DNA from 3 places in the Psychrobacillus sp. FJAT-21963 genome. Region 2 is predicted to be linked to each of the others. Evidence: riboswitches for the same ligand, from Rfam matches in the RefSeq annotation. Region 2 holds a riboswitch; each other region holds the start of a gene.
The links. A riboswitch is a leader RNA that binds a small molecule or an ion and turns the genes downstream of it on or off. The one in region 2 is predicted to bind S-adenosylmethionine.
Positions count from the first base shown of each region.

Region 1: another riboswitch for S-adenosylmethionine. It lies ahead of metK (methionine adenosyltransferase); the one in region 2 lies ahead of AN959_RS05485 (O-acetylhomoserine aminocarboxypropyltransferase/cysteine synthase family protein).
Region 3: another riboswitch for S-adenosylmethionine. It lies ahead of AN959_RS07675 (MetQ/NlpA family ABC transporter substrate-binding protein); the one in region 2 lies ahead of AN959_RS05485 (O-acetylhomoserine aminocarboxypropyltransferase/cysteine synthase family protein).

Region 1 covers NZ_LJIY01000014.1:10,539-20,272, forward strand. Annotated here, with positions in the region: gene AN959_RS18305 (metal ABC transporter solute-binding protein, Zn/Mn family) at 1-223, opposite strand, end outside; gene yidD (membrane protein insertion efficiency factor YidD) at 324-557, opposite strand; gene AN959_RS21925 (hypothetical protein) at 561-683, opposite strand; gene AN959_RS18315 (Dps family protein) at 786-1,235, shown strand; gene AN959_RS18320 (YjfB family protein) at 1,286-1,465, shown strand; gene AN959_RS18325 (transposase) at 1,539-1,871, shown strand; gene AN959_RS21160 (hypothetical protein) at 1,864-2,034, shown strand; gene AN959_RS18330 (CPBP family intramembrane glutamic endopeptidase) at 2,118-2,762, shown strand; gene AN959_RS18335 (NUDIX domain-containing protein) at 2,965-3,453, shown strand; gene AN959_RS18340 (S9 family peptidase) at 3,422-4,210, shown strand; gene AN959_RS18345 (hypothetical protein) at 4,214-4,663, shown strand; gene pckA (phosphoenolpyruvate carboxykinase (ATP)) at 4,743-6,329, opposite strand; SAM riboswitch class I at 6,525-6,638, shown strand; gene metK (methionine adenosyltransferase) at 6,845-8,041, shown strand; gene AN959_RS18360 (gamma carbonic anhydrase family protein) at 8,102-8,614, opposite strand; gene AN959_RS18365 (alpha/beta hydrolase) at 8,732-9,523, shown strand; gene AN959_RS18370 (NAD-dependent malic enzyme) at 9,712-9,734, shown strand, end outside.
Region 2 covers NZ_LJIY01000001.1:1,135,950-1,141,189, reverse strand. Annotated here, with positions in the region: gene AN959_RS05505 (DUF2087 domain-containing protein) at 1-336, shown strand, start outside; gene AN959_RS05500 (GIY-YIG nuclease family protein) at 346-708, shown strand; gene AN959_RS05495 (YdcF family protein) at 1,073-1,660, opposite strand; gene AN959_RS05490 (glycerol-3-phosphate acyltransferase) at 1,679-2,320, opposite strand; SAM riboswitch class I at 2,458-2,572, shown strand; gene AN959_RS05485 (O-acetylhomoserine aminocarboxypropyltransferase/cysteine synthase family protein) at 2,740-4,032, shown strand; gene AN959_RS05480 (homoserine dehydrogenase) at 4,161-5,147, shown strand.
Region 3 covers NZ_LJIY01000002.1:373,868-383,601, forward strand. Annotated here, with positions in the region: gene AN959_RS07670 (methionine ABC transporter ATP-binding protein) at 1-1,009, opposite strand, end outside; gene AN959_RS07675 (MetQ/NlpA family ABC transporter substrate-binding protein) at 1,069-1,896, opposite strand; SAM riboswitch class I at 1,990-2,100, opposite strand; gene AN959_RS07680 (PPC domain-containing DNA-binding protein) at 2,251-2,751, shown strand; gene AN959_RS07685 (pyridoxal phosphate-dependent aminotransferase) at 3,106-4,269, opposite strand; gene AN959_RS07690 (carbon-nitrogen family hydrolase) at 4,355-5,140, shown strand; gene AN959_RS07695 (PaaI family thioesterase) at 5,161-5,643, shown strand; gene AN959_RS07700 (YitT family protein) at 5,732-6,307, shown strand; gene AN959_RS07705 (hypothetical protein) at 6,708-7,043, shown strand; gene AN959_RS07710 (MFS transporter) at 7,907-9,187, opposite strand; gene AN959_RS07715 (Ppx/GppA family phosphatase) at 9,398-9,734, shown strand, end outside.

The DNA.
Region 1 (9,734 bases), on a different contig from region 2:
GTTCAAATGTATGTTCATTGGCACCAGCAGGATATATCGAGGACACAGAGACTGCATCTCCACCAATTCTTTCAGCAAAATATTGAAGAGGATAAACGGTCGTATAAATTTGTATTTCCTCGTTCTTTTCTTGAGTTGTTGCTTCTTCGACTTTATTATTACCGCAAGCTGCTGTAAATAAAATCAGTAGAACTATAAAAAATAGTAGAAGTGTCTTTTTCATTTGGTCATCTCCTAAATAGTAATGATTACGTTTTAATATTTTTGAACTTTTTAATCTTACAAGACAATATAAATAAAAGCAAGAAAAAAAACCTTTGAAGTTATTTTTTCTTCAAAGGCCATTCATCTGGAACAGGATCAATACCACCTTCATGAAATGGGTGACATTTAGATATTCTTTTTACAGTCAAGTATCCACCCTTAATTGCTCCATGCTTTTGTACAGCTTCTACACCATAATGAGAACATGTTGGATAAAATCGGCAATTTGGTCCTGTCATAGGAGAGATAAACTTTTGATAGAAACGAAAAATTCCAATGATAATATATTTCATGACTTATTCAGCATCCTTAGGTTTTGCATTAATACCAGTTGGCTTTTCATTCATCGCTATTTTATATAAAAAGATAAATCCGAATATACTCAATATAATTGCGCAACCTAAAATCCAAAATACCATATTATTTTCACTCCAATGTACTATTCGTTATGTTTATTGTAAGTAATTGAGTGGTATATGAAAAGTGATTACAACTATTTGTCTAAGGAGAGTGTCGAAATTATGTCAGCAGCACTAAATAAAGAATTAAATAAACAAGTAGCAACTTGGTCGGTGATGTATACCAAATTACACAACTTTCATTGGTATGTAAAAGGGCCATCCTTTTTTACTTTACACGCAAAATTTGAAGAGCTTTACAATGAAGCAACGCTTAATATGGATGAAATTGCAGAGCGTCTTTTAACTCTAGGTGGTAATCCAGTTGCAACGTTAAAAGAACATTTAGAGCTTTCAGATGTAAAGGAAGCTACTAACCAGGAATCTGCCGATCAAATGGTAGAAGCAGTAGTAGCTGATTTTGATAAAATTATGAAGTCTCTAAAAAAAGGGATGGAAGAGGCAGCGAAAGATGAGGATGACATGACTGAAGATATTTTAAATGCTATTTACCAAAAAATCGAAAAACATCAATGGATGCTAAATGCATTTTTAGGTGATTCAAATAAATAAACTTTTTACTAAAGTTTCCGATATTAAACTTGTAAAAAGGAGGAATGATTATGGATATTAATTCCATTATGTCTTCACAGTTAATGGAGCTACAACAAACGGTTCAAATGAGCGTGTTGAAAAATGCTTTGAATATGGAAACAGTAGCTGCTGTAGGACTTTTAGAAAACATGCCTCAAACTTCTGCTCCACATCCTTATAAAGGGTCTGTTGTAGATATTCAAGTTTAATAAAAAAACATGTACCCAAGTGGTGCATGTTTTTTTTATTTGGAGACATACTTAACAAAAAGGATGTGTGCAAATGGATTTGAAGAAAGTGTATGTTTCAGTTTCACACCGGAAAGTTTATATTTATCCGGATGAATCTCCATGGGAATATGAAATAGTAGCGGATCGTGAAATAATTCCTGTATTTCAAAAGCTTTTTGAGCAATTAAGTGATGCAGAAATGAGTAACTTTTGGAGAGCACATATTCCAATAAGATTATATCATTTAGATAAAGAAAATGATGAGTATGATATAAGAATGAAGAAATTATATGCGCTGATTCATGAATTTAGCAATGAAGAATCAAGATCACTAATTGAGTCACTTCCATATTTTAATGAAAGTAGGAGAGTATTCGTTGAGTAGAAAAAGTGGTTATATCAAACGCAAAGGCAATGAAAATAATACGAACTATCGTAATGTGAGTTCCCTATTGAACCAATCGCCTCAACTTAAATCGAAACAAAATATTGCACAAAATAGAGAAGAAGGAAATGAACATTATAAACTAGACCAACAATCGGAATAAGAAGCGAAAAGACTTAGCAGGAAGCTAAGTCTTTTTTCATATTTATGCTAACATAGTTAAATAAGGATACACTGGGAGGGCCTATGATAAAACAAATAATATTATTGATTGCTCCAACGATTATGATTTTCCTTGGGCTTGCTGTATTAGATAATGTTTTAATCACTTTCTTTCTTTTTTATGGGTGGTTATTGTTTGTTCCTCTAATTATCAGATTTTGGGATAAAAAAAGCAGATATCGTGTAATGCTACCACTAACCAAAAAGAATATTTTAGTGGGGCTTATTAGCGGTTTAGTGTGTTTAATTTCCATCTATAGTTTTGTATCTTATTTTCCAGTTATTGATATTACACATTTGAAGAGTTTGTTGGAAAAATGGGACTTTGTAGGAGCAAAGGTTATTTTATTTGTGCTAGTGTTAGTACTAATCAATCCTATTTTAGAAGAATTTTATTGGAGAGAATTTATCTATTCTCGATTATTGGATAGAGTAGGCAATATTATGTCTATATTCATTCCCTCTTTTTTCTACAGCTTATATCATTTAATCATTGTAATAGAAATTTTTACTTTTCCTTTTAATGTGTTAGCAATACTCCCCGTTTTTTTAGCAGGCTGTATGTGGGGAATATTTCGATTTAAATTAAATTCTTTAACAGCACCAATTATCAGTCATAGTTTAGCTGATATAGGAATCATGCTCGGATATTGGTCTATTATCAATTAATTATTACGGTTAAATAGAGAACATGGATGTAAGCTCGACATACGAAACGTATGTAAATTCAGAGAATCAGTAGGTTCCCGGTACCTATCCTTTTCATCAACATTACACGTTTGCGATGAGCTTTGCACAGTACCGTTTAATAGCTTGGCATATCAACAATGAAGTATAACTAGGCGTAAAAAAAGACTTAGTAGTGAGGGAAATGATGATAATTTCTTTTAAAGATTTAAATGGAATTCAAGTGGATTTGTCTTTTGAAAAAAATACTTTCTCTATTGAAGCTCGACATGTTTTAGTGTTAGCAAAACATCAAAAAAAATCGCTATTAACAAAGCATCCAAAGAGGGGTTTAGAGTTTCCTGGAGGAAAAGTGGAAGGGAACGAATCTATACTAGAAGCTGCTATAAGAGAAACTTGGGAAGAGACAAATGTGGAGATAATAAATGTAGAATGGTTGGCAGAATACCTTGTACATGATGAGAAACCATTTTGTAAGGCAGTGTTTATTGCAGAGGTTGGGTATATTGAAGAGAAGAGACCAAATTTCGAAACTGACGGTGCTCTTTGGTTAAGTACAGATGATTTTTTACATAATAATAATTTAAGCTTTCACATGAGAGATGCTGGTATGAAGGCGATATTAGAAAAGGTGAGCGCGCTTGAAGGAAAATGGAACAATCGAGAGAATTAAAAGTTATCCATCACCAAATCCGCGTATTAAGCTATCTGAAATTACTTATTGGTCCTGCGGGTATCGGGTAAAAGGAATGCTTGCGGAGCCTATAAAAAATGGTTCTTACGAGGGTATTTTATATTGTAGGGGCGGTATGCAAAGTATAGGAATGGTAAGACCAGCCAGAATTGCACAAATTGCCTCTGAAGGTTTTGTCGTATTCGCTCCTTATTACCGTGGAAACCGAGGAGGGGAAGGAAGAGATGAATTTGCTGGCGAGGATCGGTGGGATGCAGTTTATGCAGTAGATGTTTTAAAGCAGTTTTGTCTTATAAATCGAATTCACTTATTTGCCTTTTCAAGAGGTGGTATTATGGCTCTTTGGATTGCAATTTTACGAAATGATATTACTTCCCTTGTAACATGGGCTGGTGTTTCAGATATTTTTTTAACCTATGATGAACGAACCGACATGAGACGAATGATGAAGCGTGTTATAGGAGGTACACCGACTAAAAACGTAGAAGCATACGAAAATCGTAATGCCCTTGCACATATTAATGAAATAAAAGCAGCATCGCTAATCATTCACGGTAAAAAGGATTTGAATGTATCATTTGAACATGCGAAGGTTTTAGAAGAAGCGTTATTAGGGAATGATAAGGTTGTAGAGACATGGTATTTTCACGACTTCACGCATTTCTTTCCAAGTAAAGTCAATCGACAAGTGGTGAAGGATGCTTGTATGTGGATGAAAATGCAGAAAGGGGTTTAATAGATGGGGAACATTGTCGTATCTATTGAAACAACAAGTACAAATGATAAATCTTCGTTCGCAACTAATACGAGTTTTTGGACAGATCTTTGGGATAATTATACTTCGGATTTCCAGGAAGTTGTCATTCATTGTTGGAAAGAAGAATTAGCTGCGATTGAAGAACTAAGTGCCAGAGCTATTTCGGTAATGGATGAAGGATTAATGAAGGTATTAACAATTAATCTGAATGAGGATAATCGACTCTTTTTGAGAAGTCATTCAATTGATGTAAATGGCGGTTTGAAATGGTTTGCTATGTTCTTTCACATAGACGGTGATGAACGGTTAGAGATAAGTCATTATGGATCAGAAATCATATTGTATAAGGTAGACGAAGAAGAGGCGAAGAATTTTATATCCATCTTTTCTCCTTCGGTTATAACGCATTATTATGATGATTATGCAGACTAAAAAAGAGGATGTCACCATATGAATGGGACATCCTCTTTATTCTTTGGAAAACTACATTAAGCAGCTTTGCACTTTTTTATTATGCTAAAGGTCCACCTTTTAGCGTGATATCTTCCGATACAGTTCCAAACTTTTTAAAGTTTTCACGGAACGCTTGAGCAAGCTCGCTAGCTTTTTGGTCGTATGCAGCTTTATCTTCCCATGCATTACGTGGTACTAATACTTCAGAAGGAACACCTTCTACTTGTGTAGGAATTGATAAGCCAAATACTGCGTCAGTTTCTGTTTCTACTTCATTTAGCTTACCTTCAATTGCAGCACGAACCATTGTACGTGTGTAAGAAAGCTTCATACGACTTCCAACACCGTATTCTCCACCAGTCCAGCCAGTGTTTACTAAAAATACTTGTGCACCGTGTTCATCGATTTTCTTCCCAAGCATTTCAGCATAAACAGTTGCATGCAATGGTAGGAATGGAGAACCGAAGCAAGTTGAGAAAGCTGGTTGTGGAGAAGTTATTCCACGCTCAGTACCTGCTAATTTAGACGTGAATCCACTTAGGAAGTGGTACATTGCTTGTTCTTTCGTTAATTTACTGATTGGAGGCAATACGCCGAAAGCATCAGCAGTTAAGAAAATAATTGTATTTGGGTGACCAGCTACAGATGGGTCTACTATATTTTCTATATTTTGGATTGGGTAAGCAGCACGTGTATTCTCAGTTAAAGAATTATCGGCATAATTAGCGATACGTGTTTCTGCATCTACTACGACGTTTTCTAAAACCGTTCCAAATGTAATCGCGTCAAAAATTTGAGGCTCATTTTCGCGAGTTAGGTCGATACATTTAGCGTAGCATCCACCTTCAATGTTAAATACTCCATTATCAGACCAACCGTGTTCGTCATCACCGATTAATTTACGTCCTGCATCTGCAGAAAGTGTTGTTTTTCCTGTTCCTGAAAGACCAAAGAATAATGCTACATCACCATCTTCACCAACGTTTGCAGAACAGTGCATAGGTAAAATGTTTGCTTCTGGCAGTAAATAGTTCATAATAGAGAATATAGATTTTTTCATTTCTCCAGCATATTCAGTACCACCGATTAATACAATGCGTTTTTCCATTGAAACGATAATAAATGTTTCTGATTTTGTACCGTCCACTGCTGGATTTGCTTTAAAGTTAGGTGCACTGACAATTGTGAAATCTGTTTTATGGGTTGTCAGTTCTTCTTCTGAAGGACGAATGAATAACTGATGGGCAAATAGATTGTGCCAAGCATATTCATTTATTACTTGAATTCCTATGCGTGAATCCTTATCCGCACCTGCAAATCCTTTGAACACAAATAGTTCATCTTGTGTTGCAAGGTAGTCTGTTACTTTTTTATAGAGTGACTCGAAAATTTCAGAAGAAATTGGTTGGTTTACAGGACCCCAATCGATTTTGTCTCTTGATATAGGTTCATCTACAATGTACTTATCTTGTGGAGAACGACCTGTATATTTACCTGTTTCTGCTTTCACTGCTCCTGTAGATGTTAAAACAGCCTCACCTCTTGATGTTGCTTTTTCCACAAGTTGCGGCACTGATAACTGAATGTGTACATTCTCTCCAGCTAACAATTCGTTCAGTTCACTCACAGTATCGATTGAATTCATATTGGTATACCATCCTTTTTATTGTTTTCCCTAAAAAAATAAAGGGATATAGCATTCATATGTGAATTAGTATAACACATTTAACTTAATAGTCTATACTAATGGATTGATTATTTTTTGTTTGTGAATAAATTGTCAACAAATAAATATTGACTTCTCGTTACAACTTACGTATGATGGTAAATTGAACGGATACTCTTATCCCGAGCTGGTGGAGGGGTCAGGCCCTATGAAACCCGGCAACCTGTAATTTTTTTATTGCAAAGGTGCCCAACCTGAGACAAGGTGAGATTCCTTGATTGATAAGAGTGAAAGGTGCTTATGATATTAATAGCCTTTCCTCATGTAATCAAACGTGAGTGAGAGGTTTTTTTTATAACATCGCCCTTTATCCTTGTGTGCCAAGTCCGAAACGGCTTCAAGTTTAATCTATTTGATTTGAAATGGCTTGACATGGGAATGAGTACCGTATCAATTCTTGAGAGAGATCTCGCAGGATATAGGAGGAATATTCTATGACACAACGCAGATTATTTACATCTGAATCAGTTACAGAAGGGCATCCAGATAAAATTTGTGATCAAATTTCTGATGCAATTCTAGATGCAATTCTTACGGAAGATCCAAACGCACGTGTTGCTTGTGAAACAACAGTGACTACAGGGTTAGTATTAGTTGCAGGGGAAATTACAACATCCACTTATGTTGATATTCCAAAAGTTGTACGTTCAACCATTAAAGAAATCGGCTATACTCGTGCAAAATATGGTTTTGACTCTGAAACTTCTGCAGTATTAACTTCTATAGATGAGCAATCAGCTGATATTGCTCAAGGGGTTGACCAAGCTTTAGAGGCACGTGAAGGATCTATGACAGATTCTGATATTGAAGCAATTGGAGCAGGAGACCAAGGTTTAATGTTTGGTTACGCATGTAATGAAACACCTGAACTTATGCCACTTCCAATTAGTTTAGCTCATCAGTTGGCTCGTCGTTTAGCAGACGTTCGTAAAGACGAAACTTTAGACTATTTACGTCCAGATGGTAAAACACAAGTAACTGTGGAGTATGATGAAAATAACAATCCTGTTCATATAGATACAATTGTTATTTCGACTCAGCATCACCCAGAAGTAACGTTAGAACAAATTCAAAAAGATTTAAAAGAAGTAGTTATCAATCCAATTGTTCCTGCTAATTTAATTGATGAAAATACTAAATATTTCATTAACCCAACTGGTCGTTTCGTAATTGGTGGACCACAAGGGGATGCAGGTTTAACAGGTCGTAAAATTATTGTAGATACTTACGGTGGATATGCTCGTCATGGAGGCGGTGCGTTCTCTGGTAAAGATCCAACAAAAGTAGACCGTTCTGCAGCATATGCAGCTCGTTACGTTGCAAAAAATATTGTTGCAGCAGGACTTGCAGATCGTTGTGAAGTACAACTTGCCTATGCAATTGGTGTAGCACAACCTGTATCAATCGCAGTAGACACATTTGGTACTGGGAAAGTAGAAGAGGCTAAATTAGTTTCACATATTCGTGAATTGTTTGACCTTCGTCCAGCTGGTATTATTAAAATGCTAGACCTTCGTCGTCCTATTTACAAGCAAACAGCTGCGTATGGACATTTTGGTCGTACTGACATTGATGCACCATGGGAAAGAACAGATAAAGCAGATTTGTTAAGACAAAAAGCTGGTTTATAAGAAATAATAAAGAAGAGGCTTCCTGTTATAGGATAGCCTCTTTTTTAAAGAAAATTAGTTTTATTTTTGAAGTGATTTATAATACTGCCCTTTTTCTACGTATTCACGAATAATACGTTGCACATCTTCTTTGTCTTCCTCAGATAGCTCCCGAACAACTTTTGCAGGACTACCTATGGCAAGTGAATTAGGAGGAATTTTCTTACCTTGGGTTACTAAACTTCCAGCACCGATAAATGCACCTTCACCGATCTCAGCTCCATCCAAAATAATAGAGCCCATTCCAACCAAAGCACCTTTTCGAATAGTACAGCTATGTAACGTAACTTGGTGTCCAATTGTCACTTCATCTTCAATAACAAGAGGGTTATTAGGACTTTGATGCAAACAACATAAATCTTGGATACTCACTCTTCGTCCAATAATCGTAGGAGCAACGTCCCCTCTGATTACCGTATTAAACCAAATTGTAGACTCTTGTCCGATTGTCACATCGCCTGTAATTGTGACATAATCAGCAATAAATGCAGATTCATCTATTGTTGGATATTTGCCTTTAAATGGATAAATCAATATGCTCACGCTCCTTATGTAAATAGAATATAATTAATGTTATCAAATGAAGAAAAATAATCAAATAATTGAAGTAGACATTCGGTACAAAACAAAACAAAACAAGAGGTGATGTTCATGTGGAAATGGGAAGCAGAAGAAAAACCTAAAGCAGTAATTGTCATTGTTCATAGTGCATATGAACATCATAGAAGATATGCTTGGTTAATTGAAAAGTTTAGAAGTTCTAACTGTCATATTGTAATGGGAGACTTACCAGGACATGGTGAACAGACAAGAGGAAAAAAAATACATAATGAATCTTTTGAACAATATAAAGAATATATAACGCTTGCTTTACAAGTAGCCGTTACTTATAATTTACCAATTTTTATTCTTGGCCATGGACTTGGAGCAACCCTGCTTATTAAAGTGCTACACAAATTACAAATAGAATATGCTGGTGTCATTTTAACGTCTCCTTGGTTGCAATTAAAGAAACAGCCATCTAAATGGACAAATGCACTGGCAAAATTACCAGTACAACAAAAGATTAACCATGATATTCAGCTAAAGGAATTAACGAGAAACTATGATATTTATCAACAATTTATTGATGATCCTACTTACCATACGATCGTTTCGAATGATTGGTACATAGAACTCCAATTACTTATGAAAAGTATTTTACAATCAACGGAATCAGTACCGAATGTTCCGTTATTATTAATGACTGCTGAAAGAGATAAGATTGCAGATATCACATATACTGCAGCGTGGTTTAAAAAGCAAGAGCTATCTGAGTATCAATATAAGTCATGGAAAAATTGCTTTCATGATTTGCATCAAGAACCTGAAAGGGAAGAGATTTTTGAGTATTCTCATGCCTTTATAAATAATGTTCTAAGATCCATTGGTTATATTGTATGACTATAAATAATTCAATTTAACAGTAATATAATGAGAATTTTTAGGGTTTAGAAGTGTAATATAAAATTGGTTGAGATGCTATTACAAAGGAATATACTAATCAATGAAACCTTTCGTATATTTATTACGAATAAAAGATATTTATGTTATAATTTATGATTGAATGAGAGAAAGTAAGGAGAATTTACATGCAAAACCAACATATTATACG
Region 2 (5,240 bases):
CATGCACCAACCTTTTTGCCGCTTCATAAGACTGCAACGATGGTGGACGAACGATATAACATTACGAAAGAAGAGCAAGAAGAGATAGAAAAGAAGTTTTTTTCTAAAGGTATAGATGGTCCTCTCATAAAATTTCCGAAAAAAGAAAAACAAAAACTGGCAACTCTTAGGGTGATCATACAACGATTTGACTTAGAGCGAGTATATAAAGAAAAAGAGATAAATGAGGTACTAAAAAATGTATATGCTGACTATGTCACATTAAGACGTTACTTAATAGAATATGGGTTTTTAGATAGAAAAGATGACGGCAGTGAGTACTGGGTGAAAAAATAAATACGAGGAGTGGGGAAATTGGATCGTAAAATGGAACTGAAACAAGTATATAAAGAAGTAAAGATTGAAGGTGGAATTTATGTCATAACGAATAAACAAAACGGTAAAAAATTCGTTGGATCCACACGAAACTTCAAGACGTTAAATGGCACGAAGTTTACTCTAGAAACAGGGACACATACAAATAGAATACTTCAAGAAGAATGGCAACAATTTGGCAAAGATGCGTTTGAAATTGAACAAGTAGAGACGCTGAAAACATCAGAAAATCAATACGTAGACGAAAAGAAAGAACTAGAAAAACTTTTAAACAAATGGATGGAGCAATTACAACCATTTGGCACTAAAGGGTATCATACGAAGAAAGAGTGACCCAGAAAGGCTTCCTAATAAACGAGGAAGCCTTTTAATTATATTTGGAGAAATTACTTTACATATATAATCTTTGGTTTTGGATGAAAAATTCTTTTATAGAAAATATAATACATTATCTAGCTATGCAAGGTGACTTGATTGCATATAGTACAGCTACATTTAGATTATATAGCTAAAACATAATGTTTGATGTAACACTAGAAGTGATTTGACATGGCTATAAAGTAGATACATGGATTCGTAACAAGTGGGGAGACAATGCATTTCTAACCAGGAAGTAGGGCTGTAAACAAGGAACTCGTATTTCAAGATGTATTTGTAATTGTTGCAGATATAAAAAATAACTCCGAGGGATTCGGAGTTATTTCCCAACAATATAGGTCTTTAAAAGTGCGGCGCGCTCACGTAAGCGTACTTTCGCTTCTACCACTTCGGGGGTCTGTGCTGCTACCACGTCCGTTTTCCATTCTAGCTTTTTGGCAAGTATTTTTGCTCGCTGTAGGTGATAGTCACTCGTAATGATCGTTATAGACTTTACGTTATCTGGCAAAAGCTCTTTAGAAAACAACAAGTTTTCATAAGTAGATGTCGACTGATCTTCAATGATTAGCCTCTCTTCTGCTATCCCATTCTCCAAAAGAAAATTTTTCATTACGACCGCTTCCTCAATATCTTCATCGTCTCCTTGTCCTCCAGAAAGTACCAGGGTGACATGAGGATATTCGTTTGCATACGCAAGTGCTGATTCCAATCTGAATTTTAATGCAAGCGAAGGAATATTACCTTCTTTTACTTTTGCACCAAGGACAATGGCGTAATCGTTGGAACCGTCAGCTTTAGGGTTTAATCCTTCATCCATCCATTTGCTAGTTAGCATCCACAATCCAACTCCGCTGGAAGCGAGAACAAATAAAGGGATAAGCACAATCCACCTCATTTTTTTAGACATTCCAATTCACTCATTTCTTTATAAAGAAGGTTTTTTTCTTTTTATAAAAGTAGAAATTCTCATCTCTTCCTTACGAGCTAAACGACGAAAGTTTTCGATATGCAATATGAGTGCCATCACGAATAAAAAGCTTGCAATTGCAATTGGTATATATCCTTCTGAAAACCATATAGCCTCGCCTAAAAAAACAAAATAAAAAACAAATACTCCAATTAATAAATAGTCCGTTAAAAAAGTTGTGCCAATTAATAATAAAAGTCCGATCAATCCTAAAGGCCAATAAATTGCAAAAAGTATGCCGATTACAGAAGCTGTCCCTTTTCCTCCCTTAAATCCTGTGAAAATGGGAAAGTTGTGACCTAAAATGACAGCAGCCCCCGCTAAGTAAAGAAGTGCATCCTGTTCTAATACTGAAAAGTTACCATATTGCTGCGTAAAAAATCGTGTTCCAGTAATAACCAATACACCTTTTATTATATCGATAAAAGCTACGAGTATTCCGTATTTCATTCCAAGCACAATGGCTGCATTAGAAGCACCTGAGTTTTTAAGTCCTTCTGCTTTAATATTGATTCCACTAAAAAACTGAGCAATCTTTGAACCATGAATGGAACCAATTAAATAACTAACTACTGAAATACAAATAATCCATATTACCATTACAACACCTCCAAAAGTAACCCCCATACATTAAACGTACAAGCCTAAAAGAAGTTTCAGAATTTTTATAAAAAGTACTTGACGTAAAGATTAATAGAGTCTTATACTGTGTAACAAGATGGAATACTAATCTAATACTCTTATCAAGAGTGGCGGAGGGACTAGGCCCTACGATGCCCGGCAACCAACAAGTTTTATACTTGGAAAGGTGCTAAATCCTACAAATTCACGAGCGAATTTGGAAGATAAGAGGAGGAATATGCGAAACCGCACCCCTCTTCTTAAAGAAGAGGGGTTTTTGTTGTTTGTCCGATTAACGATACGTTTTCCGGCTAAACATAAGTGCTTTCGTATTTCTCAAAATCCTCTCCCGCCTCCATATGCGTCCATCTAAAACTATTATTTAGGAGGAATTCAAAATGACAAATTTCCAACCAGAAACACTTCTTTTACACGGTGGTCAGCAACCAGATCCAGTTACAGGTTCACGAGCAGTGCCAATTCACAAAACAACTTCTTTTGTATTTCGTGATACAAACCATGCCCAAGATTTATTTGCATTAAAAGAGTCTGGCAATATTTATTCACGTATAACTAATCCTACTGTAGATGTTTTTGAACAACGCGTTGCTCTACTTGAAGGAGGAACGGCTGCTGTTGCACTTTCTTCTGGTATGGCGGCAATTGCATTTTCCATTTTGAATATTGCGGGAGCAGGCGATGAAATCATTGCAGCGGAAAACTTATATGGTGGTACATTTAATTTATTCGCACATACATTGCCTCGTTATGGAATTCACGTAAAATTTGTAGATTCTACTGATCCAGAGAATTTTCGAGCAGCAGTAACGGATAAAACAAAAGGGTTCTTTGCTGAAATTATTGGAAATCCGAGCTTGAATGTGCTAGACGTGGAGAAAGTTTCAGCAATTGCAAATGAAGTCGGTGTTCCATTGTTGGTAGATAATACATTTGCAAGCCCATATGGTGCTAACCCGATTAAACACGGTGCTCACATAGTTATCCATTCAGCTACTAAATGGATTGGCGGTCATGGAACAACAATTGGGGGAGTAGTTGTAGATGGTGGTAACTTTGACTGGAATTCCGAGAAATTCCCTGGTTTTACTGAACCAGATGTAACCTATCACGGACTACGATACGGTATTGATGTTCCGAACGTAGCGTTTGCCATAAAACTACGTGTTCAATTGCTTCGAGATTTTGGGCCTTCGTTAAGCCCTGAAGCAGCATTTTCTTTTTTACAAGGTTTAGAAACCCTTCATCTTCGTGTGCCAAAGCACAACGAAAATGCACTAAAAATTGCAGATTATTTATCAAACCATGAAGGGGTAGAATGGGTAAATTATTTAGGCCTGGAAAATCATCCTTCCCATGAACTTGCACATAAATATTTACACAATGGCTTCGGCTCTATCTTAACTTTTGGCGTAAAGGGTGGAAAAGAAGCGGGTAGACATATTATAGATAATATTGAAATTTGGTCGCATGTAGCAAACGTAGGAGATGCGAAATCATTAATTATTCATCCTGCTTCTACGACTCATCAACAATTAACTCCTGAAGACTTAGTGAAATCAGGTGTTACTGAGGACTTAATCCGCTTGTCTGTTGGTCTAGAGGCAGTAGAGGATTTACAAAATGCACTTGATAAAGTACTTGTAGGAAAAACAAATGTCCTCTCTAGATAGAATTTTGTTGTTAATTGGGCTAAAATAGTCTACAATATGTAAAATAGTCAATCGTAATTTTACGAAAGAGATTTTATTAAATATGAATGTGGAAGCTCAATTGTGCAAATTCATTTGGAGGAGAAAGTATGGCAAAAATAAAAGCAGCAATTCTAGGTTTCGGAACAGTCGGCCAAGGAATTTATCACATTGTGAATGAAAAAAGAGAAGAATTAAAAAAATCATTAGGCTTAGATATTGAAATTAGTGCGATTTTAATTAACAATTTGGCAAAAGAAAGACCTGAAACGCCTGGTATTCTAGTAACAGACGATTTCGAGGATATTATTAATATTCCAGGTCTTCAAGTAGTGTTTGAAGCGATTGTGAACGAGGAACCAGCTTATAGCTATTTATGTAGAGCGATTGATAAGGGATGTCATGTGATAACGGCGAATAAAGTGATGTTCTCTAAATATAGTATTCAACTTCATGAACGTGCTAAGTCACGAGGCGTATTTATCGGATATGAAGCTACAACAGCTGGTGGCGTTCCAGTAATTAAAACACTTAAAAATTTACTACAAGTGAACTCAGTAAAGAAAATTCAAGGTATTTTAAATGGAACATCTAACTATATTTTGACACAAATGCGTTTAAATGAATGTCAGTTCGATGATGCTCTACAAGAAGCGCAAGCTCTAGGCTATGCTGAAGCAGATCCATATAATGATATTTCTGGTCAAGATGCATTCCGTAAGTTGATGATTCTTAGTGCACTTGCATTTAGAAAACAACCAAACTGGGATGATGTACGTGTAGTTGGTATTAACGAGATTTCATTAGAGGACGTGAAAAAAGCAAAGGCAGAGGGATTTCGTTATCGCCATGTAGCAGAAATTGAGCAAGACGAAAATGGAGAGCTTTTCGCTTCTGTAGGACCACAACTTGTTGGTCCTGACCACCCGTTATATGCTATTGAGGGTGTAAACAACGCTGTTTCCTTAGATACAAACTATATCGGTACACTTACACTAGTTGGTCCTGGAGCAGGTATGTACCCAACTGCAAGTGTCATGGTAGAAGATTATGCAGAGATTATCGGCAAACGTGCAGGCTTTATGATTACCATTTAAAGTATCTCATGATTAGGGATTACTAAGTACTGTTCAACAGATATAAAAAGAGAAAGGGTGGAGTGAAGTGACTTTGTCACCTTCACTCCACCC
Region 3 (9,734 bases), on a different contig from region 2:
CCTCCAAATCTTCAGTACCAACTCCGTGGTCTTCGAGAAATTTTAGTGCAGCAGTTACTTGTTCCTTCACACCAATTAAATGAACGACAATGTTTCCAACGATACCATTTTTTAATTCAATAATATTAGCAGTTAAAATATTTGGCTGAACATTGAATTTTTGGCTAACTTCTGCGAGTAGAGGCTTACCTGTACTTTCTCCAACAAATGTTAAACGTGTAACAGCTCCTGTAACATTTAACTGAGTGATCAATGTAGGAGAGAGATTTCGCTGACTAATTGTACTTAAAAACTTTTTAGTCGTTGGATGACTTGGTTTAGTGAATAGATTAATAGCAGTGTTCTGCTCAACCACTTCTCCATTTTCCATTACATATACATAATCACAAATCTTTTGAATCACATTCATTTCATGCGTGATCAGTAAAATTGTTATTCCTAGTTCTCTATTAATTTTTAATAATAGTTCTAAGATAGAATCGGTTGTTTCAGGATCAAGCGCACTAGTTGCTTCGTCACTTAATAACACTTCCGGTTCTTGCGCAAGAGCACGTGCAATTGCGACTCTTTGCTTTTGACCACCTGATAATTGATTTGGATAGTTATGATGTTTATCTGTCAGCCCTACAATTTCTAAGTATTTGTTTACTCTCGTTTTTACTTCTGTTGGATCATATCCAAGAAGTTTTAGAGGAATGGCTATATTATCGTAAACAGTAGCTGTTTTTAATAAGTTGAATCCTTGGAAAATCATTCCGATTTTATTTCGGACTTCTCTTAGTTTAGGAAGGGGAAGGGAGGTAGCTTCCTTGCCGTTAATGATAACTTTGCCTTGAGTAGGTTTTTCTAGCAGGTTTACGCAACGAATGAGTGTACTCTTTCCGGCCCCGCTGTATCCTATTACTCCATGAATTTCGCCTTTTTTTACATGAATATTGACATTTTTCACTGCTTTTACAATGCCATTCTTGCTGTTAAATTCTTTCGATATATTTTCTAATACAATCATTGTTTGTCTTCCTTTCTAAAGAAAACGTTACCAAGGTCGGTAACGTTTTCGAATATTATCTACTCTTCCCAACTAGGTAATACAGAACCTTGAAATTCTTCTTCGATGAATTTTTTAACTTCTTCTGATTGATATGCTTTTACAAACTTTTGAATCGTTGGGTCGTCTTTATTCTCAGCGCGTACAACAATGTAGTTTACATAAGGTGAATTAGATGACTCTAGTAAAATAGAATCTTCTTTTGGATTAATACCCGCATCTAAAGCAAAGTTAGTGTTGATTGCTGCTGCATCAACTTCGCTTAACTGTTTAGGAATTTGTGCTGCTTCTAGCTCAATGAATTTTAAATTTTTTGGATTTTCTTCTAGATCATAGATGGAAGCAGTTTCTCTTTTATCCTCTTTTATTTTGATTAGTCCATGTTCTTCTAAAATGTATAGTGCACGAGCGCCGTTAGTTGGATCGTTAGGTAAACCAAAAGTTGCTCCGTCTGGAAGATCATCGATTGAGTCAAATTTGTCTGAGTAAACTCCCATAGGATTTAGAATTGTTTTCCCAACAGGTACTAAATCTGTTCCATGGTCTTCATTAAAAGTATTTAAGAAGGGCTCATGCTGATAACTGTTAGCATCTAAGTCTTCTTCAGATAATGCAGTGTTTGGAAGTATGTAATCAGAGAAAACTTTTAATTCAATTTCCAGACCGTCTTTTGCAGCTACTTCTTTTGCAACTTCAACAATTTGTTCATGGGGACCTGCTGTAACCCCTACTACTAATTTTTTCTCATTTAACGCTTCCGTTTTTTCTCCTTCACTAGAGCTATCCCCACATGCTGCAAGTGCTCCAGATAAAAGTACTGTTGATAAAAGTAAACCAAATTTTTTCATTTCTTTTCCTCCTATAATTTATTAGTACTGTTGAATAAATATAAAAAGCCTCTCTTTCACAGAAAGAGAGGCACACAAAAATATGATTGTCCTCTCTTATCTGTCAAAACAAATGTTTTGCAGGATTTAGCACCTTTCTACATAAAAAATGTAGATGGTTGCCGAGCTTCAACGGGCCAGTCCCTCAGCTACTCTTGATAAGAGATAAAAGCTATTTAATTTTTCAGCTATTCCATAAAAGTTAATTTACTATATCAACTTATTAAAGTCAACAAATTTTTTCTAGTTGAAATTTTCAGTCGGATTAGTTTAAAGTTATTATCAATAAATAAATATGCAGGGATGATGAATTTTATGTCTTTAATAAGAGCAAATTATGCCACTGGTCAGTTAGGTAAAACTGTTGGTGCAAGACTAGTTTATGGTACAGATTTACTAGAAGGAATTGAGCAATTATGTAAAGTAAATTGTATTGAATATGCAACAATTATAAGCTGTTTTGGAAGTTTTCAACGAAGTGGTTTTGTTTATCTTGTTCCGAATAAAAACTCTAAAATTGGTGTTGGATATAACGACCTTATAGTAAAAGAGGGACCAATAGAATTTTTACAGGGGACAGGTGTTGTATGTAAAAGGGAAGGGGAATACGAAACTCATTTTCACGGATCCATGTGTGACCAACATGGCAACATTTTTGGAGGTCATTTTATCAAAGGAGAAAACCCTGTTATTACGGTTGATGTAGTTTTAGCTGAAGTTACTGGAATGGAGTTTCATCGTAAGTTTGATGAGGAAACAGGAGCAAACCAATTTTATCCAGTGGATTCTAATAAAACTTCAACAAATAAACTGTAATAAAAAAACCGATTTACAAAAGTAAATCGGTCGGGTAGGTTGTAGACAAAAAGAAGTTTGCTAACTCTAGTTCGTTATTATGATTTTAAGTCGTCTGTACTACTCAAAATTATTCTTTCTAAGTAAATAGAAGATAATATGGTAGCATTTATTGGTTTGGAAAAGCGTCCGCTCGACTCCTGCGGGAAAGCGAGACAGATGAGACCCCGCACGTAGCGAGAGCTGCGGAGGAGGCTCGGCGCTCGCCCGCGGAAAGCGAGCGGTAAGCTTTAAGAAAACCTAATTTATCCTTTATAATAATAATTCGAGTTATTCTACAATCTGAGCAATTTACAAAAGTAAATCGATATTGTATTAAAATAGATTTAGTTTTTCAATACGATTTATAGCTTCTACCAATCGAACTTCATCCACTAATAACCCAACACGGACATAGCCTTCGCCAAAGGATCCGAAACCATCTCCAGGAGCTACAGCTACATCGGCTTTTTCTAAAAGTAAGTCTGCAAATTCTTGACTTGTGTAACCTTTTACAACTGGTAACCATGCAAAAAAGGAGCCTTTTGGTGCTTTGACATTCCATCCTATTCTTGAGCAAGCATTTACTAATGCATTTCTTCTACCTTCATACAAAGAAACAAGTTCATCGACACATTCCTGGCTCTCATTGAGTGCAGCAGCGGCAGCAGTTTGGATTGCGGGGAACAGACTAACAAATAAATGATCTTGAATAATATTGATCGCTTCAATTATTTTTGGGTTTCCAACTGCGAAGCCAACCCTCCAACCCGCCATATTATAAGTTTTGGAAAGGGTATACATCTCTATACCTACATCTTTTGCACCTTTAACCTGTAAAAAGCTGATTGGTTTTTGACCGTCAAAACCAATTCCTCCATAGGCAAAGTCGTGAACAATCGCTATATCTGCTTCTTTTGCAAGTGCAACAGTCTCTTCAAAAAAATCCTTTGTTGCAGTTGCCCCAGTAGGATTGTTTGGATAATTTAAGTACATTAACTTCGCATCTTCTTTTTGTATTTCTGTTAATTTACTGTAATCAGGAAGAAAGTTGTTTTCTTCTAGTAAAGGCATTGTTTCAAATCGAACACTTGCTAGCCCCACACCTGATAAGTAATCTGGATAACCTGGATCTGGTAAGAGCATTAGTTCATTTTCGTTCATCATTGCTAATGGTAATTCAACTAGACCAATCTTCGTTCCGAACATTATTGCAACTTCGGTATATGGATCTATTTCTACATTGTACTCGCGTTTATAAAAGTCTGCAGCTGCTTGTTTTAACTCATTTATTCCTCGAAAAGGGGAGTATTTGTGTGATAAAGGATTTGTTGCTGCATCTTGCAATGCTCTAACTATATGTTCAGGAGTAGGTTGATCTGGATTGCCCTGGCCTAAGTTTATGACATCTCTTCCTTCTGACACAGCTAATGCTACTTTTTGAACAAGTGTTGCAAAAAATTGAGTAGGTAAATTTTTTAGTCGATTTGAAAATTCCATGTGTGATACCTCTTTTTCTAAATAGTTGCATAGATTAGACAAATCTTATAATCTTTTTAGTATTATGTCTATAGGTGGTGGCGAAATGAAAGTTGCATGTGTTCAATTAGATATTGCGTTTGGAGCGCCAAAAGAAAATTTTTTGAAGGTTGAAGAAAAAGTAAGAGAAGCAGCCTCTTTAGGAGCTAAAATTGTTGTATTACCAGAGATGTGGAATACAGGGTATGATTTAAAGAGATTAATAGAAATCGCGGACTTGGAAGGCGAAACTACGAAAAAATTATTTTCTCGATTGTCCAAAGAATTAAACATTCATATAGTTGGGGGATCTGTTTCTACCAAAAAAGGGGAGCAGTTTTACAATACAATGTACGTTACAAATTCTCATGGAGAGATAATTTCTGAATATAACAAGGCACACCTATTTAAATTAATGGATGAACACCATTATTTGGAAGAAGGTAATGAAAAGAATCTATTTACATTAGATGGTGTCAAAATGGGTGGAATTATTTGTTATGATTTACGCTTCCCTGAATGGACACGAGCTCATGCATTAAGTGGTGCAAAGGTAATGTTTATTCCAGCTCAATGGCCAGATGCACGAATTGATCACTGGAAAATATTGTTGCAGGCAAGAGCTATTGAAAATCAAATTTTTATTGTTGCTGTAAACCGTGTAGGAAGTGATCCAAACAATTCATTTAATGGTAATTCGATGGTAATAGCCCCTTGGGGAGAATTATTGTGGGTAGGCGAAAATGAAGAAAAGGTTAAACTAGTGGATATTGATATAAATGAAATTGAAGATGTTCGAAAAAGAATTCCTATATTTCAAGATAGAAGAGAAGTATTATATAAGTATCTTTAAAAACAAGGGGGATTTGAGAGATGGAAGAAAATATTCGCGCTATTCAGGATGACTATCCAGATGATTTTGCTTGGTGTTATGGGTGTGGTAGATTAAACGAAGACGGGTATCATTTACGAACGTACTGGAATGGGGACCAGACGGAAACTGTATATGAGCCAAGAGAAGAACATATTGCAATACCTGGATTTGTGTACGGAGGATTAATTGGTGCACTAGTAGATTGCCATGGGACAGGATCAGCATCTCTTGCTTTACATCGGAAGAATGGTCATGAGCCAGGAAGCGGTGAAACACCACCTCGTTTCGTAACAGGCTCATTGCATGTCGATTTCTTAAAACCTACTCCGAAAAATGTGTTGCTTAAAGCGATAGGTACAGTAGAAGAGATTCATCCGAAGAAATGGAAAGTGACAACTGAAGTATTTGCAGGTGACGTACTTTGTGCTAAAGGAGAAGTAATTGCAGTTGTAATGCCGTCAACTTTTGCCCAATCAAAATAACATAAGATTATCGAACACAGGATTATTTTTTTCCTGTGTTTTTTTCATTCCTCAAACATATATTTTTATATGCGGAAAGGTGATGATCATGTTTTTACAAAAGTCTCTTATTATTTTTTTAGGAAGTATTTTAATAGCAATCGGAATCAATTTTTTTATTGTTCCTTATCATCTATTGGACGGTGGAGCCATTGGCATAAGTTTAATCATTCATTATTTATTTAATGTAAAAGTTGGGATTGCTATTATTTGTGTCAGTTTGCCGATATTTTTAATAGCTTGGATGAACTATCGAACATTTTTTTATAATGGTATTCATGGATTATTATTTTCTTCAGTAATCATTGATTTCTTCTATCCTTTACATATTGCAGGGCAGAAATTAATTACGAATGAATTGGCTGGAGCGATAAGTGGTGGGATTTTTGTTGGCCTAGGAATTGGTTTAATGCTTCGATCAGACATAACAATTGGTGGAACAGATCTACTTGCTCAGATGATCTCTAAAATGTTACGCATTAATCCGGGATTAGGGATTCTATCGATTGATATATTAGTAGTAGTCATGGGGAGTCTACTAGTCGATTCTGTATCATTATTGTATTCTTGCATCACTGTAGTTTCTGTTGGTATTACCACTACTCTTTTAGCCAAAAAATATTAAGAAGACTGAATAACCGGATTAAGTAAGAACAAAGAAGGGGATATAGAATACGAGGAGGTGACGGAAACTGGATAGAATTTTATATATTGTTTTTACACTTGCTTATTTAATACTTCTCGTAGTTGGATTAAAAGGAATCAGAAAGGAAGGTCTTCATAAGTGGACTAATGTTATCTATTTAATTGTAATAGCACTTGTTTATGATAATTTTATCATTGCAATTGGTAGATGGATTGGAGAAAGTTCTTTCTTAGAAAGTTTAAATTTAGCGAGGTTCTGGTTTCATGCTTTTTTTACTCCGCTCTTAGTTATATTTTCAGTAGGTACACTTCAGGAAAGTGGGCTCAAATGGGCTCAAAAGACTTGGGCAAAAGCTGCAACTATTATTTATACACTAGGTATGATTGGATTAGAGCTTATTGTTGAAACAATTGGAATCAAATTAATACCAATACAGGAATTTGGTGTTCTAAGGTACGGAACAATAGAAGAGGTTTCTGGACCACCATTAATGATTTTGTTTGTAACACTGATACTAATTTTATGTAGTGTTGTTCTATGGGTAAAAACAAAGTGGGTGCTGTTTTTTATAGGTGTATTTATCATGACGATTGGAAGTGTGATACCTATAAATGTTGAAAGTGGGGCAGTGACCAATGCATTTGAGTTATTTCTCATTTTCACTCTTATTTGGACTAAAAGAGAACTCATTCAAAACAAAATTTCAATAAAGTAGATTTTGGTCCAATAAGAGCAAATTAAACTAGGTTTTAGGTTATATGGAATACTACATATCTATGTGCATTCGAAGCTTGCCGCACGTTAGCTTGAGCCACTGTTTGCGCTAGGTGATATATCCATCTGTCTCATACTGACGTCATGCGGCTAGGGAGGCGCGAATGCAGTTGTCAGCGATTACGATTAAAAGGTTTTCTTGAACTTAAATACTATAATCAATGACTTATTAAAAGGGATTTTTTTATCAACAGTGGAAAATAGGATGTGCGCCTCCCACGCCGCAAGACCGCGAAGAATGAGACCCTTAAAAAAAGCGACTCATCCTGAGGAGTCTCATGCAAAGCGTGCGGCAAGCATCCGTGTTTCAAGTATTCTATAGTGCTAAAACACTTTTTTTAGTTTTCCAAAACTTTCATTATGCTAAACATGGCATCTAATTTACGAACCAAATGGTGTTTCGGTACAAGTTTCTCAATGTTAGCATTTCAAGTTGTTCACGTTCATTGAGTTGGTTTTTGGTCAACATGATATTCAACACCTCAACTTCTTAGAAGATTTAGAACCTCAACACTTTTTAAATTAGCCAACACTAGTCGATTGGAGTGGAAGGCGCGAAGACTCCTACGGGAACAGCACGAGCCGAAGCACCCGGACTGAGTGTAGCGAAATTAATTTTTGCGACGAGCTTGCGCAGGTGCGAGGGAGAAGGCTGAGGCCGTGCCCATGGAAAGCGTAGCGTCTGAAACGGAAATTGACGATTTCTTACTATGTATTGTAGATAAAAAAAGACTATAGACAATTTCAAATTTCTTTGAGTTTGTCTACAGTCTGAAGAGACATGCTTAGCATGTCTCTTGTTTATTATGATGTGGAAACAACTTCATCAACTGGTGCTGCTTCTTTTGGTTCAGGGACTCTCGATAGAATGAAAAGGCCGATAATAAATAAGACAACTAAACTAAACACGCCATAGTTTGATTTTCCTGTAAGTTGAGCAGTAAATGCTACTAATAGTGGACCCATAATAGAAGCAAACTTGCCGAAAATATTGTAAAATCCAAAAAACTCATTTGAATTTTCTTTTGGTACTAATTTCCCGAAGTATGATCTACTGAGAGCCTGTATACCGCCTTGGGAAGTTGCAACTAGCATTGCTAATATCCAAAAATCTACAATTGTTTCTAAGAAAACTGCGTAAATACATACAATGATATAAATGATTATGCCGACATAAAGCATTTTCTTCTCGGAAAATTTTCCTGCAAGTTTGCCAAACAGTATAGCGAATGGTGCAGCTACTACCTGAGTCGCGAAAAGCACTAGTAATAGCCCGGTAGTGTCAAGTCCTAGATCTGTACCATATGCAGTAGACATACTAATAATTGTTCCGACTCCATCAATATAGAAAAAGTACGCTAGTAAAAATAAGAACAATGCTCGGTATTTTCGTATTTCTTTAAATGTATTACCTAAGCGTTTAAAGCTTTGAATAACCGGGTTACCATCACGTTCAATAAAGTGTATCTGTTGGACATTTTTGAATAAAGGAATAGAAAACACGATCCACCATGTAGCTGTAATTAGGAATGCAATCCGACTAGCATTAATGCTTGAAAGAGGAATTACTTCCTTGCCTGCTAACAAAATAATAACAATACTAATTAAAAAGGGGATAGTGCTACCAATATAGCCTAAACTGTATCCTCTTGCTGAAACTTTGTGCATTCGTTTATCCGTGGTTACATCAACAATAAATCCATCATAAAAAACATTTGCGCCAGTTGCTCCGAGTGCAGCTAGAGTATAGCAAATTAATAATAGTAACCAATTATCATAGGGAACAAATGCTAGTAATGCAGTAAATGTAACTCCTAGTACAAAGAAAAAAGTGAAAAATTTCTTTTTCATGCCACGATAATCTGCGATTGAACCTAAAATTGGACCAAGCATAGCTAAAATAAAAGTGAATATTGCGATTGTATAACCAAGATAAGCTGTTGAATCCGCCCCATCTACACCAGCAGCTGTCGCAGAAGATTTATAAAATATTGGAAATACTGCAGTTGTAATTATGATCGAGTAAGCGGAAGAACCCCAATCATAAAGAGCCCAACTATTTTCTTGCTTTGTAAATTTCCCCATTTCTTATTATTCCCCCTCTTTATTACTAATATTGTACATTAACAAAAATCATTACGGTATATAAGAAGGAAAAATTACTTAATTTTTACAATAGAAATGGATATTGTACAATAAAATATATTCAGAAATTTGAAAATACATTATTTACAAAAGCTTAACATTTAGTTGAGCAAAATCGGATAAAATTAGTAATAGAGGAGTGAGAGTTTTATGACGATAAAAACAGATCAAAAAGCAATTATTGATATTGGGTCAAACACTATTCGACTTGTTGTATATAGCTACAATTCCTCTCAAGGCCTTGTTGAACATCATAATTTCAAAACAGTAGCAAGATTGAGTATGTACATATTGAGAAATGGAAATTTAAGTACAGAAGGTATTAACATATTAATAGAAACACTTACCAAATTTAAAGAGATATTATTAGATATAAAAGTAAATGATGTATTTGCTGCAGCTACTGCTGCGATCAGGCAAGCAAAAAACCAGAAAGAAATTTTAGAAATTGTGAAGTCTGAAGTAGGGTTAAATCTACAAATTTTAT